2 regions of the Streptomyces sp. enrichment culture genome follow, and region 1 is predicted to be linked to the other one. Evidence: riboswitches for the same ligand, from Rfam matches in the RefSeq annotation. Region 1 holds a riboswitch; the other holds the start of a gene.

Region 1 (7,367 bases):
TTCGTACAGTGGCGCGCTCCACCTGGACGCCATGAACCACGCCCGCTCCACGGTGTGTGGGTCGACGGCGGACGGGATGGGAGCTGGGGGAAGTGGTGGGCTTGGAGGAGCCGTAAACAGCATCCCGAGAACCTACGACACCGGCACTGGACGCTGGTAGGCCCGGTCATCCATGCTGATCAAGTGGAGCAGCATTGGCCTCGCACTTTGGTCCCGCTGAGCAGGTGGTCACCCGAACTCCGATCGGAGTACTCCACATGGTGGCCACGTATACGTGCGTGGTGTCGTTATGCGTATGGCAATTGTCGCCTTGGTCGTTTCCCTAGCTTCCGCGCTCGGCGCTATCGGATCGTGGATCGTTGCGCAAAGAGCCTTCCGATTCAGCGAGAACGCACGGCAGGAGACCGAAAAGCTCAACAAGCGGGACCTCTTCTTGGCCTTGCACGAGAAGCTCTGCACGCCGGATCAGCTGTGGGGTCGCAGAGTCATCAGAGAGAAGATCAACAACCTGGCAGACGCTAAGCAACTACGAGAGTCAGGTCACGCCGATGGCCAAGCGGCAGCTGGGGCTGTGGCCATGCTCGACATGCTGAGCCTGTACGTCGAGAAGGGCTTCATCGAGAGAGACCTCGTCTTGGAGGAGTGGGGTCACGTCCTAGCGGACCTCGATGACAACGCGGCCATCTTCGTCAAGGATCGCACCATGAACAACCGCCGACCGTGGGTCCACTTTCAAGACTTCTCCGCCGATGCCGTGAAGTGGTCACGAGCTCACCCGAGGTGAGCACTAGCAAGCCCCTTGGTAAATTCGGCTGGCGCAGTATCTATGGGCCAATGGTCTAGCTCGCAGCACGTCGCGGCTTAGCACGACCGGGCTGATGCGTGACAGTGGCGAGAGCTGGTCGACCTTGCGGGCGCGGGGATGCCTCCCCCACAGGGGCGGCAGTCCTAGCCGATCCCCGAGGGTGCCAAGCTACTGACTGATGCCTGACATCAATGATTGACACCAACCACTGCGCCACCACCCAGGTCACGTGGCTCAAGAGCGGCAGGTCAGAGCGCTTCCTGTTCTCTTTCGGCGCCCCGCCCGACTTATGTACTGGAGGCAAGACACTCCAGAGTCGGCTGATCCATGCGTGACCCGCCTTGATCTACTGGCCTGTCGGCCGGGCCGTCCCTGGGCCGTCCGAGGCCGCTCAGTGGTGACCAGTGACGGCTACTAACGACAGTCGTAGCGACCGGCAGCCCCAGGTCACCCGATTGGATCTGCGACACTGGTAGAACCATGCCCAAGCCCGGAGAACTCACTTTCGTCGCGCCGCGCGGAGCCAAGAAGCCGCCGCGGCATCTCGCTGATCTCTCGCCCGCGGAGCGCAAGGACGCCGTCGCGGAGGTCGGTGAGAAGCCGTTCCGTGCCAAGCAGCTCTCGCAGCACTACTTCGCGCGGTACGCGCACGACCCGGAGCAGTGGACCGACATCCCCGCCGGTTCCCGCGACAAGCTGCGCGAGGCGCTGTTCCCGGAGCTGATGACCGTCGTACGGCATCTGTCGACCGATGAGGGCGCCACCCGCAAGACGCTGTGGCGGCTCTTCGACGGCACGCTCGTGGAGTCGGTGCTGATGCGTTACCCCGACCGGGTGACCATGTGCATCAGCTCGCAGGCCGGGTGCGGGATGAACTGCCCGTTCTGCGCGACGGGGCAGGCCGGCCTGGACCGGAATCTGTCGACCGCCGAGATCGTGCACCAGATCGTGGACGGCATGCGCGCGCTGCGCGACGGCGAGGTGCCCGGTGGGCCCGCGCGGCTGTCGAACATCGTCTTCATGGGGATGGGCGAGCCGCTCGCCAACTACAAGCGGGTCGTCGGCGCCATCCGCGCCCTGACCGACCCGGCCCCCGACGGGCTCGGGCTGTCGCAGCGCGGCATCACCGTGTCGACGGTGGGGCTGGTCCCCGCCATCCACCGGTTCGCCGACGAGGGCTTCAAGTGCCGGCTGGCGATCTCGCTGCACGCGCCCGACGACGAACTGCGCGACACCCTCGTACCGGTCAACACCCGGTGGAAGGTGCGCGAGGTACTCGACGCCGGGTTCGACTACGTCGAGAAGTCCGGGCGCCGGCTGTCCATCGAGTACGCGCTGATCCGGGACATCAACGACCAGGCGTGGCGTGGCGACCGGCTCGGGCGGCTGCTCAAGGGCCGGCCCGTGCACGTAAACCTCATCCCCCTGAACCCGACGCCCGGCTCGAAGTGGACCGCGTCGCGGCCCGAGGACGAGAAGGCGTTCGTCGAGGCGATCGCCGCGCATGGTGTGCCGGTGACGATCCGGGACACCCGTGGTCAGGAGATCGACGGGGCGTGTGGTCAGCTCGCGGCCACCGAGAGGTAGTCTGGCCGCCGTCCGCGCAGTAAGAACAACTGCGGTAAGTACATCTTCATATTCCGACAGGGGAGCGCCACAGCGCTGAGAGTGCGGCACACGGCCGCAGACCCTCCGAACCTGGCCCAGGTCATTCTGGGTAGGGAGATCGGTCACCACTCGAGCTGTTGCGCCCTGCCCGGAGCCTTCGGATCTTCCGAGAGCCCCGGGCAGGGCCGCGTCTCTTCCTGGTCACCCCAGGAGGAATTCAGTGAGCATCACCAGCAAGCGGTTCGCGGCCGTCGTCGTGGGCCTCGGCATGGTCGGGCTGTCCGCGTGCGGGTCGTCCGACGGCGACCAGGCGGGCGGCGGCGACTCCAAGACCGTCACGCTCGTCAGCCACAACTCGTGGGCCGTCTCGAAGGACGTCCTCGCCGCCTTCGAGAAGGAGTCCGGCTACAAGGTCCGGGTCCTGGAGGACGGCGACGCCGGCCAGGCCGTCAACAAGGCGATCCTGACGAAGGACAACCCGCAGGGCGACGTGTTCTTCGGCGTCGACAACACGCTGCTGTCCCGCGCCCTCGACAACGGGCTGTTCCAGTCGTACGAGCCGAAGGGCTCCGACCGGGTCCTGCCCGAGTACCGCGTCGACCAGGACAAGCACCGGGTCACGCCCGTCGACACCGGCGACATCTGCGTCAACTACGACAAGGCGTACTTCAGCGAGCACAAGCTGACCCCGCCCGACTCGTTCGACGACCTGATCAAGCCGGAGTACAAGAACCTCCTGGTCACCGAGAACGCCTCCACCTCCTCGCCGGGCCTCGGCTTCCTGCTGGGCACCGCCGCCCAGTACGGCGACGACGGTTGGCAGGACTACTGGAAGAAGCTGAAGGCCAACGGCGTGAAGGTGGTCGACGGCTGGGAGCAGGCCTACAACGAGGAGTTCTCCGGGTCCGCCGGCGGCAAGAAGGCGGGCGCCGACCGGCCGCTGGTCGTGTCGTACGCCTCCTCCCCGCCCGCCGAGGTGATCTACGCCGACCCCCAGCCGAAGACCGCGCCCACCGGTGTCGCCGAGGGCACCTGCTTCCGGCAGGTCGAGTACGCGGGGCTGCTGAGCGACGCGAAGAACGCGGAGGGAGGCAAGGCGCTGCTGGACTTCCTGGTGAGCAAGCGGTTCCAGGAGGACATGCCGCTGAACATGTTCGTCTACCCGGTGGTCGAGGGCGCCGAGGTGCCCGAGGAGTTCGTGAAGTTCGGCCCGCAGGCCGAGGCCCCCGAGACGATGGACCCGGCGAAGATCGCCGACAACCGTGACGACTGGGTCAAGTCGTGGACCTCGCTCGTACTGAAGTAGCCGTCAGGGCCCGCGGGAGCGCGGCGGCGCGGCTCGGCCTGATGGCCCTGCCCGTCGCGTTCTTCGCGGTCTTCTTCGCCTACCCTGTCGCCGCGATCGTCGCCCGCGGCCTGAACGTCGACGGGGCCTGGCGGTTCGGGCGGCTGTGGGACGTGCTCGCGCAGCCCGACATCCGGCACGTCCTGTGGTTCACCACCTGGCAGGCGCTCGTCTCGACGGCCCTCACGCTGCTGATCGCGCTCCCCGGCGCGTATGTCTTCGCACGCTTCGACTTCCCGGGCAAGCAGGTCCTGCGGGCCCTGGTGACGGTGCCCTTCGTGCTGCCCACGGTCGTGGTCGGCACGGCGTTCCTGGCGCTGCTCGGGCGGGGCGGGCTGCTCCAGGACCTTTGGGGCGTACGGCTGGACACCACCGTGTGGGCGATCCTGCTCGCGCACGTCTTCTTCAACTACGCCGTCGTCGTCCGCACGGTCGGCGGACTGTGGGCGCAGCTCGACCCCCGGCAGGAGGAGGCCGCGCGGATGCTCGGCGCGTCCCCCTTCCGGGCCTGGCGGCAGGTCACCCTGCCCGCGCTCGCGCCCGCCGTGGCCGCAGCCGCGCTGATGGTGTTCCTGTTCACCTTCACCTCGTTCGGCGTGGTGCAGATCCTCGGCGGCCCCGGGTTCTCCACGCTGGAGGTGGAGATCTACCGGCAGACCTCGGAGATCTTCGACCTGTCCACGGCCGCCGTGCTCACCCTCGTGCAGTTCGCCGCCGTGGGCTCGATCCTCGCCGTGCACGCCTGGACGGTACGGCGGCGGGAGACCGCGCTGCGGCTGGTGGACGCGTCGGTGACGGCGCGCCGGCCGCGCGGGGCAGGGCAGTGGGCGCTGCTGGCCGGGGTGCTCGTCACCGTCGTCGTCCTCATCCTGCTGCCGCTGGCCGTGCTGGTGCAGCGGTCCCTGGACGCGCCCGGCCTCGCCTACTACGAGGCGCTGACCCGCGAGGACGGCGGCACCTTCCTGGTCCCGCCCATCGAGGCGGTCGGCAACTCGCTGGAGTACGCCCTCGCCGCCACCGCCATCGCCGTACTGATCGGCGGTCTGGCCGCCGCGGCCCTCACCCGGCGGGACGCCGGACGGTTCGTCCGCGGGTTCGACGCGCTGCTGATGCTGCCGCTCGGCGTCTCCGCGGTGACCGTCGGCTTCGGCTTCCTGATCGCGCTCGACGAGCCACCGCTGGATCTGCGGGCCTCCTGGATCCTGGTGCCGCTGGCGCAGGCGCTGGTCGGGGTGCCCTTCGTCGTACGGACCATGCTGCCCGTGCTGCGGGCGGTGGACGTACGGCTGCGCGAGGCGGCTGCGGTGCTCGGGGCGTCGCCGTGGCGGGTGTGGCGGGAGGTCGACCTGCCGATGGTGCGGCGGGCGCTGCTGGTCGCGGCCGGGTTCGCGTTCGCCGTGTCGCTGGGCGAGTTCGGGGCGACCGTCTTCATCGCCCGGCCCGACAATCCCACGCTGCCGGTCGCCGTGGCCCGGCTGCTGGGGCGGCCCGGGGACCTCAACTACGGTCAGGCGATGGCCCTGTCGACGATTCTGATGGTGGTGTGCGCGGTGGCGCTGCTGGTGCTGGAGCGACTGCGGACCGACCGGACGGGGGAGTTCTGATGCTGCTGCGGCTCGACGGTGCCACGGTGCGGTTCGGCGGGCGGGCCGTGCTCGACGCGGTCGGTCTCGCCGTCGCCGAGCACGAGGTGGTGTGCGTGCTCGGGCCCAGCGGCAGCGGCAAGTCGACCCTGCTGCGGGCGGTGGCCGGGCTGCAACCCCTCGACGCCGGGCGGGTGGTGCTCGACGGGCGCGACCAGACGGGGGTGCCCGCGCACCGGCGCGAGGTCGGACTGATGTTCCAGGACCACCAGCTGTTCCCGCAGCGGGACGTCGGCGGCAACGTGGCCTTCGGGCTGCGCATGCACGGCGTTCCCCGGCGCGGGCAGGACGAGCGGGTGCGGGAGTTGCTGGAGCTCGTCGGACTGCCCGGTGCCGCGCGCCGGGCCGTGGCCGCGCTGTCCGGCGGCGAGCAGCAGCGCGTCGCGCTGGCCCGCGCGCTCGCGCCCCGGCCCCGGCTGCTGATGCTCGACGAGCCGCTGGGCCAGCTCGACCGCTCGCTGCGGGAGCGGCTGGTGGTGGAACTCCGCGAGCTGTTCGGTCGGTTGGGCACCACCGTGCTCGCCGTGACCCACGACCAGGGCGAGGCGTTCGCGCTCGCCGACCGGGTCGTGGTGATGCGGGACGGGCGGATCGCCCAGTCCGGGACGCCGCTCGAGGTGTGGCAGCGGCCGGCGGACGCGTTCGTGGCCCGCTTCCTCGGCTTCGACAACGTGGTCGACGCCACCGTCACCGGGCAGGTCGCCGCCACCCCCTGGGGCAAGCTGCCGGTCCCCGAAGGCGCCACCCAGGGGCCCGGCACACTGCTCGTACGGCCCGCCGGAGTGCGCCTGGTGGCCGCCGACGCGGGCCTGCGCTGCACGGTCGCCGCCCGCACTTTCAAGGGCACTCATGTCGCCGTGCACCTCCAGCCCGAGGGCGCCCCGCGCCTGGAGGCGGCGTGCGCGCTGCGGTCGGCGCCCGAGGTCGGGGACGTGGTCGGCGTGGAGTTCGACATGGCCGAAATCGTGGTGCTGGACCGGGTGGGCGGCTCATAGGGTGCGAGTCATGACCCGACTTGCATATGACCGTTACTGCGATGAAATCGCCCATCAGGTGGGCCAGTTGAGGAAGCTGATCACGTCCGGCGCGGACCTCGCCGCCACCGTGCCGACCTGTCCCGACTGGTCGCTGGAACAGCTCGTCCGGCACACCGGTGGTGCCCTGCGCTGGGCGGAGCTGCTGGTGCGCACCCGGGCCGAGGAGAAGATCGAGCCGAGGGACGTGCCGGGCGCCGGCGGTCCCGAGGCCAGGGGCGACGCGGAGGCGCTGGACGCCTGGCTGGCCGAGACCGGCGAGGCGGTCGTCGCGACGCTGCGGGAAGCGGGTCCCGACGCCAAGGTGTGGGCGTGGTCCGGTATCAACAGCAGCGGGTTCTGGGCCCGCCGGATGACCCATGAGATCACCGTGCACCGCGCCGACGCGGCGCTCACCGTGGGGCAGCCCTACGAGGTGGCGCCCGAGGTGGCGGCCGACGCCGTGGACGAGTGGCTGGAGATCGTGCGGTTCATGCAGCGGGTCATGCCGGACGGCCCGGCGGGCGGACTGCGCGGCATGGGGCGCGGCATCCACCTCCACGCGACCGACGCCGCGCCCGGACTCGACGCCGAGTGGGTCATCGAGCTGACCGAGGACGGGGTCGACTGGCGCCGCGGCCACGAGAAGACTGCCGTCGCCCTGCGCGGCCCGCTCACCTCGGTGCTGCTCGCCTTCTACCGCCGGCTGCCCCTGGACAGCCCGGAGGTCGAGGTGCTCGGCGACCGGGAACTGCTGGAGTTCTGGCTGGAGCGGGCGACGTTCGGCTGAGCCGGACCGGGCCCCCGACGCGTCGCGCAGGCCCGCTCCCGTGGTCGTACCGGGGGCGGGCCGTCGTACGTGAAGGACCAGTGGTACCTGGTTGACCTGGTTGATCAGCGGTACGTGGTGATCAGCGGTCGCCGTTCGTGCCGCGGCGGCGCATGCCGAGGAA
Region 2 (7,367 bases), 3.7 Mb from region 1:
CGGCGCGTGCACGTACGCCGGTATCGACTCGGCAGCGCACGCCGCCCGGAACTCCTCGTCCTGCCGCGGATTGCCGGCCGGGGTGGCCCAGCCACGCGGGTTGGCGACGAAGACCTGCACGGCCTCGGCCCTCAGGTCGCGGGCGTACGACAGTCCTACGGAGCTGAGACCGCCGGCCACGGGGACGTGACCGCCGACGGGGTTGCGCAAGGGGCCGGGAAGTTCACTCTTCACCCTTTCAGGGTGTCATGACGCTTCCCCTGCCCCGGCCGCGGAGGGTGTGGGGTGGCTCTCAGCTGATCCCTCACCGGTCTCTAGCGGATCGTGATCGTGATCGTGGCGCCCTTCGGGGCCGTCTCGCCGCCCTCGACCGACTGGCTCTCGACCTCGTCGCCGAACAGGCCCAGCAGTCCGCGGTCCTCCTCGACCTGGAAGCCGGCGGCCTCCAGCTTGTCCTTCGCCTCGTCGACACTGTCGCCGACCACGTCCGGGACCTCGACCATCACCGGGCCCTTGGACACCGTGAGCGTCACCGTGTCGCCCTCGGCGGCGCGCCGCCCGGCGTCCGGGGTCTGCTCGGCGACCTGCCCCTTGTCGAACTCCGAGTGCACCTGCTGCTCGGCGACCCGCACCTTCAGGCCGGCCTCCTGGAGCCGCTGCCGGGCGTCGGCGAGGTCCTGGCCGGTGACGTCCGGGACGTCGATGGGGCTGCCCTTGCTGACGGTGAGGGCGATCGCGGAGCCCGCCTTGCGCTCGGTGCCCGCCACCGGCTCCGTGCCGATCACGACACCGCGCGCCACGTCCTCGGAGAACGCGCGGGTGACCATGCCCGGCTCCAGGCCCTCGTCCTTAAGCACCTCCCGCGCCTTGTCCAGGCGGTAGCCCGCCAGGTTGGGCACCTTCACGGTCCGGGGCCCGTCGGAGACGGTGATCGTGACCGAGTCGTTCTGCCGGATCCGGCTGCCCGGCTTCGGGTCCGTGCTGATGATCGTGCCGCGCTCGACGGTGTCGCTGTAGGCGTGCTCGACGTCACCGACCTCCAGGCCGGCGTCCGCGAGCCGGTCCTCGGCCTGCTCCTGGGTCTTCGCCAGCAGCGGCGGGACCTGGGTGAACTGGCCGGAGTTGATGTACCAGACGCCCGCGCCGACGCCGAGGACCAGCAGGACGGCCGCGACGATCGTCACCACCGTGCGGGGCGGCCGGCGCCGGGGAGCCGCCGCCGGCGGCGGCGCCTGGAGCCGACTGGTCCGCTCGACCCGCGGCTCGTCGTCCCCGTCGACCGGCAGCGGGCGGGATGGGGGTCCCCCCGCGCGAGCGAAGCCGAGTGCGGGGGAGGTCAGCGCGCGCGGGATCACGCTGGTGCGGTCCTCGGCGTTGTCGTGCTCCGCCGTCAGGGCCCGCGGCGGTACCGCGTCGAGCTGGTCCTCGCTCAGCGCGGCCCGTGCCTCCCGGGTCTGGCCGAGCAGCGCCACGGCGTCGTGCGGGCGGACCTCCGGGCTGCGCGCGGTGGCCGAGGCGACCAGTTCGTCCAGCTCGTACGCCAGACCGGGGACGGCGGCCGAGGGCGGCGGCACGTCCGCGTGGAGGTGCTGGTACAGCACCTGGGCGGGGGTGTCGCCGGTGTGCGGCTTGCCGCCCGTCAGCATCTCGTACAGCACGACACCGCAGGCGTAGACGTCCACGCGCGCATCGGCCGTGCCGTGCTCGATCTGCTCGGGGGCCAGATAGGAGACCGTGCCGAGGACCGTTCCGGTGGTGTTGGTGACGGTGTCGACGGAACGGACCAGCCCGAAGTCGGCGACCTTGACCCGGCCGTCGTCCCCTATGAGGACGTTCTCCGGCTTCATGTCGCGGTGCACGAACCCCGCGCGGTGCGCGGCGCCGAGCGCGGCCAGCACCGGCTCCAGGATGTCCAGCGCGGCCCGGGGAGCGAGCGCGCCGCGCTCGCGCAGCACGTCGCGCAGGGTGCAGCCGGCGACGTACTCCATCGCCAGGTAGACGTACGCCCCCTCGGCGCCCTGATCGAAGACCTGGACCACGTTGGGGTGGGCGAGCCGGGCGACCGACTTCGCCTCCCGGATGAACCGCTCCACGAACGACGCGTCGGCCGCCAGCGTGGGGTGCATCACCTTCAGCGCGAGGACGCGGTCGAGGCGGGTGTCCACGGCCCGGTAGACCGTGGCCATCCCGCCGACCGCGATCCTCGCGTCGACGCGATAACGGCCGTCGAGCAGCTGCCCGACCAGAGGGTCCTGAAGGGTCGTGTCCACGCAGGTGAGTGTACGAGCCGCCACCGACACGACCGTCCCTCCCGGTGTCCCGGGGGACGGACTGCAGCAGACCTGTGACCGTCCCGGGCCGGTCCGGTCAGAACGCCGGGCGCTCCGGGTCGAGGCGGGCCCGGCCCTCCGTCGGGGACGACGCCTCGGCGAAGTGCCGGCGGGGGATGCGGCCCGCGCGGTGGGCCAGCCGGCCCGCCTCCACCGCGTGGCGCATGGCCTCCGCCATCAGCACCGGCTGCTGGGCGCGGGTGACGGCCGAGGCGAGCATCACACCCGCGCAGCCCAGCTCCATGGCGAGCGCCGCGTCGGACGCCGTACCGGCCCCGGCGTCCAGGATCACCGGCACGCGCGCGTGCTCCACGATCAGCTGGAAGTTGTGCGGGTTGCGGATGCCGAGGCCGGAGCCGATGGGGGAGCCGAGCGGCATGATCGCGGCGCAGCCCACGTCCTCCAGTCTCCGCGCCAGCACCGGGTCGTCGTTGGTGTACGGCAGCACCGTGAACCCGTCCTCGACCAGGGTCTCCGCGGCCTCCAGCAGTTCGATCGGGTCGGGCAGCAGGGTCCGCTCGTCGGCGATGACCTCCAGCTTGATCAGGTCCGTGCCCAGGGCCTCCCGCGCCAGCCGCGCGGTGAGCACCGCCTCCCCGGCGGTGAAGCAGCCCGCCGTGTTGGGCAGCACCCGGATGCCGAGCCGGTCCAGCACGGAGAGCACCGAGCCGTGCACGTCCGGGTTCACCCGGCGCATCGCGACGGTCGTCAGCTCGGTCCCGGAGGCCACCAGGGACCGCTCCAGCACGTCCAGGCTGGGGGCGCCGCCGGTGCCCATGATCAGCCGGGAGGTGAACGTCGTGTCCCCGAGGACGAGGGGGTCGTCGGCCATGGGTCAGCCTCCTTGGACGGCGGTGAGGACTTCGACGCGGTCTCCGTCGGAGAGCGCGGTGGCCGCCCACTGCGCGCGCGGGACGACGGTTTCGTTGAGGGCGGCGGCCACTCCGGAGGGCGCCGCGGTGAGCGTGCGGACGAGGGCGTCGAGCGCCGTGCCGGGCGCGACCTCGCGGCTCTCGCCGTTGACCGAGATGTTCATGCGGACTGCTCCGTGAGTGCGGGCTCCGTGCGTGCGGGTTCCTTGAGCGCCGGTTCCTTGAGCGCCGGTTCCGTCGGTGCGGGCTCCGTGCGGGCGGCGGTGAAACGCTTCGGCGTGAACGAGCGGGCCTCCTCCGGAAGTTCACCGGTGGCCAGGACGTGGGCCATGGCGTCACCGGTCACCGGGGTCAGCAGCACCCCGTTGCGGTAGTGGCCGGTGGCCAGCAGCAGCCCGTCCAGGTCGGTCGGGCCGAGCAGCGGCGCGTTGTCGGGGGAGCCGGGGCGCAGTCCCGCGCGGGTCTCCGTCAGCGGCAGCTCGGTGATGCCCGGCACCAGCTCGTGCGCGTCGCGCAGCAGCTCGTACACCCCGCCCGCGGTCACCGTGGTGTCCCAGCCCAGCTCCTCGGTGGTCGCGCCGACCACCAGCTCGCCGTTCTCGCGCGGCACCAGGTAGACGTAGCTGCCGCGCACCATGGCCCGCACGGTCCGGCTGAGGAACGGCGCGTACCGCGCGGGCACGGTCAGCCGCAGCACCTGCCCCTTCACCGGCCGCACCGGCGGCAGCAGCTCGTCCGGGACGCCCGCCAGGCGCCCGCTGAAGCTGCCCGCGGCGAGCACCACCTGCCCGGCGCCCAGCACGGTGCCGTCGGCGGTGACGACGCCCGTGGCCCGGCCCCCCGCGACGGTGAGCCGTTCCGCCCACACGCGGTGGAACACGACCCCCGCGCGCTCGCAGGCCGCCACCAGCGCCGCCGCCAGCCGCCGCGGGTCGATCTGGTGGTCGCCGTCCACCCGCAGGCCCCCGCGCACCCCGGGCGCGAGCAACGGCTCCAGCCGCCGGCAGTCGCGGCCCGACAGCCACTCCGACTCCAGCCCCGACTGCCGTTGCAGGGCGTGCAGTTCGCGCAGATGGGCCCGGTCGTCGGCGTCGAGGGCGACGGCGAGCGTGCCGCACCGGCGGTAGCCGAGGTCGTGGCCGGTGAGTTCGCTCAGTTCGGCCGCGAACTCCGGGTAGCGGTGGGCCGAGGCGAGGTTCAGGCCGAGCAGGGTCTCCTCGCCGTAGTGCAGTTCCGTGACGGCGGCGAGCATCCCGGCCGCCACCTGGGCGGCCCCGCCGCCCGGTTCGGGGTCCGCCACCGCCGTGGCGAAACCGCGCTGCGCGGCCCGCCAGGCCGTGACCAGACCGATGATCCCGCCCCCGATGACGAGGACGTCGGATGTGTCGGACGTACGCGACATGGGCGTCCAGCCCCTCCCTTCGCCGGCATGACCCGGATCAGGTTCGTACGGTCGGAGGCCGCCAGCCTCCCTCTCAGCCCGGTGCGTCCGGGCTCCCGCGAGTGCTTTACGTTGGCCACCCTAGCCCGACCCCGTGCCGCTCAGTAAGGGAGCCTCCGCCCGTGACCCGCCCGCACCACCGATCCCTCGACGGTCTCGTCCTCGCCCCCGTCGCCGACCAGGCCCCCGGCCAGGTGGGCACCCGCACCCGGTTCACCTACCACGAGAAGGACGGCGAGATCTGGGCCGAGTACGCGGGCGGAGACGTCGTCCGCGGGCATCTGGTGGGTACCCGGGAGGGCGACCGGCTGGACTTCCGGTATGTCCAGCTGAAGACGGACGGGACGACCTCCTCCGGGCACTGCGTGTCGCTCGTGGTGGAGCTGCCCGACGGGCGGCTGCGGCTGGAGGAGACCTGGCGGTGGGAGTCCCAGGAGGGCTCCGGGACCAGTGTTGTGGAGCAGGTCACGACGCACGAGCACTGACTGACGAGATGTCAGTTGTCTATGGTGATCAGGTGAGCGAGCAGACCCAGGAACGGGGATCGTCCGCACCGCGGCGGGTGGTCGTCGCCGGCGCGGGCATGGCCGGTGTGCAGACCGCGGTCGCCCTGCGCGAACAGGGCTACACCGGCACGGTGACCCTGATCGGCGCGGAACCCCACCAGCCGTACGACCGGCCGCCGCTGTCCAAGGCGGTCCTGCTCGGCACGGCCGAGGGCTCCGCCTTCGACGTCGACTTCGAGGCGCTCGGCATCGAGCTGCACCTCGGGCGCGAGGTCCAGGGGGTGCGCCCCGCCGACCACGAGCTGGACACCGAGGCCGGGCCGGAGCCGTACGACGTCCTGGTCGTCGCCACCGGCGCCGAACCGATTCGGCTGCCCGGCGCCGAGGGCGTGCCCGGCGTACACCTGCTGCGCACCCTGGACGACGCGGAACGGCTGCGGCCGGTGCTCGCGCGCCAGCACGACGTCGTGGTCGTCGGCGCGGGCTGGATCGGCGCCGAGTTCGCCACCGCCGCGCGGGAGGCGGGCTGCGCGGTGACCGTCGTGGAGGCCGCCGACCGGCCGCTCCCGGGGGCGCTGCCCGCCGAGGTGGCCGCCCCGATGACCTCCTGGTACGCCGACGCCGGCGCCGATCTGCGGACCCACGCGCGCGTGGCGCGCGTCGAGCCCGGCACGGTGCTCCTCGACGACGGGACGCGGCTGCCCACCGGGGCCGTCGTCGTCGGCATCGGCGCCCGGCCCGCCACGGCCTGGCTGACGGGCTCCGGCATCGAGCTGGGGACGTACGGCGAGGTCGTCGCCGACGCCGGTCTGCGCACCTCCGCGCCGGACGTGTACGCGGTCGGCGACTGCGCGTCGTTCCCCTCCGCGCGGTACGGCGAGAGGCTGCTGGTCCACCACTGGGACAACGCCCTCCAGGGCCCGCGCACGGTCGCCGCGAACATCGTCGGCGCCACCACGGGCGAGGCCCCCGCGGTGTACGACCCGGTCCCGTACTTCTGGTCCGAGCAGTTCGGCCGCTTCGTCCAGTACGCCGGGCACCACGCGTCCGCCGACACGCTGCTGTGGCGCGGGGACCCGTCCGGGCCCGCCTGGTCGGTGTGCTGGCTGCGCGAGAAGCGCCTGGTCGCCCTGCTGGCGGTGGGCCGCCCGAGGGACCTCGCCCAGGGCCGCCGGCTGATCGAGTCGGGCGCGCCGATGGACCCCGAGCTGCTGACCGACCCCGGGCGGCCGTTGAAGGCGGCGACGGCGTAGGATCCGCCCGGAGGGCTACGGTCCACTCCGTCGGCCCCGCCGCGCCCGTGCTGGCTACCCACTGTCAGTCCGGGATGGCAGGCTTGGTGACGTGACCGAGATTGACGCAAAGATCGATGCTCTCGTCCCCGCCTGGCTCACCCTCCCCGACATCGCCGAACAGCTCGGCGTCGAGGTGACGCGCGTGCGGCAGCTGGTCAAGGAGGGCCAGCTCATCGCCGTACGCCGTGGTGAGAACCGCGCGCTGCACGTCCCCGCCGCCTTCATCGACGGGGACAAGGTCGTCAAGGGCCTGTCCGGGACCCTGACACTCCTGCGGGACGACGGCTTCACGGACGAAGAGATGCTGGAGTGGCTCTTCACCCCCGACGACAGCCTGCCCGGCACTCCCGCGCAGGCCCTCAGCGAGAATCGCGGCACGGAGGTGAAGCGCCGGGCCCAGGCGCTCGCCGTGTGATCTGAGCAAGCTGACCTGAACAACCGTCCGGCGTACGGGCCGCGGCGCGCACAGTCGCCACGGCCGTGGTTCACCGCGGCCCGCGGCGGCCCGCCGCTGCCCGTACGCCACCGACAACGGGGGGACACCCATGCCCGACGCCACCACGGCCCGCGCCCGCCTCGCCGACGCCCGGCTCTACCTCTGCACGGACGCCCGCAGGCGCCAGGGCGACCTGCCCGAGTTCCTGGACGCGGTGCTGGCCGCCGGTGTCGACATCGTGCAGCTGCGCGACAAGGGCATGGAGGCGGCCGAGGAGCTGGAGCACCTGGAGGTCTTCGCCGACGCCTGCGCCCGGCACGGCAGGCTCCTCGCGGTCAACGACCGCGCGGACGTCGCCCACGCCGCCCGCGCGGACGTGCTCCACCTGGGCCAGGGCGACCTCCCGGTCCCCGCGGCCCGCGCGATCCTCGGCGACGACGTGCTCATAGGCCGCTCCACCCACGCCGAGTCCGAGGCCGCCGCGGCC

What was found. Region 1 has a riboswitch for thiamine pyrophosphate ahead of ACSU6L_RS10695 (thiamine ABC transporter substrate-binding protein). Riboswitches for the same ligand answer to the same signal wherever they lie in the genome.
Region 2: linked by a shared signal. The riboswitch ahead of thiO (glycine oxidase ThiO) and the one ahead of ACSU6L_RS10695 (thiamine ABC transporter substrate-binding protein) in region 1 are both predicted to bind thiamine pyrophosphate.

The regions. Positions count from the first base shown of each region.
Region 1 covers NZ_OZ186847.1:2,594,573-2,601,939, reverse strand. Annotated here, with positions in the region: gene ACSU6L_RS10705 (hypothetical protein) at 296-784, shown strand; gene rlmN (23S rRNA (adenine(2503)-C(2))-methyltransferase RlmN) at 1,286-2,392, shown strand; TPP riboswitch at 2,441-2,547, shown strand; gene ACSU6L_RS10695 (thiamine ABC transporter substrate-binding protein) at 2,682-3,719, shown strand; gene ACSU6L_RS10690 (ABC transporter permease) at 3,695-5,362, shown strand; gene ACSU6L_RS10685 (ABC transporter ATP-binding protein) at 5,362-6,396, shown strand; gene ACSU6L_RS10680 (maleylpyruvate isomerase family mycothiol-dependent enzyme) at 6,407-7,204, shown strand; gene ACSU6L_RS10675 (LAETG motif-containing sortase-dependent surface protein) at 7,326-7,367, opposite strand, start outside.
Region 2 covers NZ_OZ186847.1:6,256,081-6,263,447, forward strand. Annotated here, with positions in the region: gene ACSU6L_RS27650 (deoxyribonuclease IV) at 1-234, opposite strand, end outside; gene pknB (Stk1 family PASTA domain-containing Ser/Thr kinase) at 315-2,270, opposite strand; gene ACSU6L_RS27660 (thiazole synthase) at 2,368-3,162, opposite strand; gene thiS (sulfur carrier protein ThiS) at 3,166-3,366, opposite strand; gene thiO (glycine oxidase ThiO) at 3,363-4,604, opposite strand; TPP riboswitch at 4,602-4,713, opposite strand; gene ACSU6L_RS27675 (hypothetical protein) at 4,766-5,128, shown strand; gene ACSU6L_RS27680 (NAD(P)/FAD-dependent oxidoreductase) at 5,161-6,402, shown strand; gene ACSU6L_RS27685 (Rv2175c family DNA-binding protein) at 6,494-6,859, shown strand; gene thiE (thiamine phosphate synthase) at 6,990-7,367, shown strand, end outside.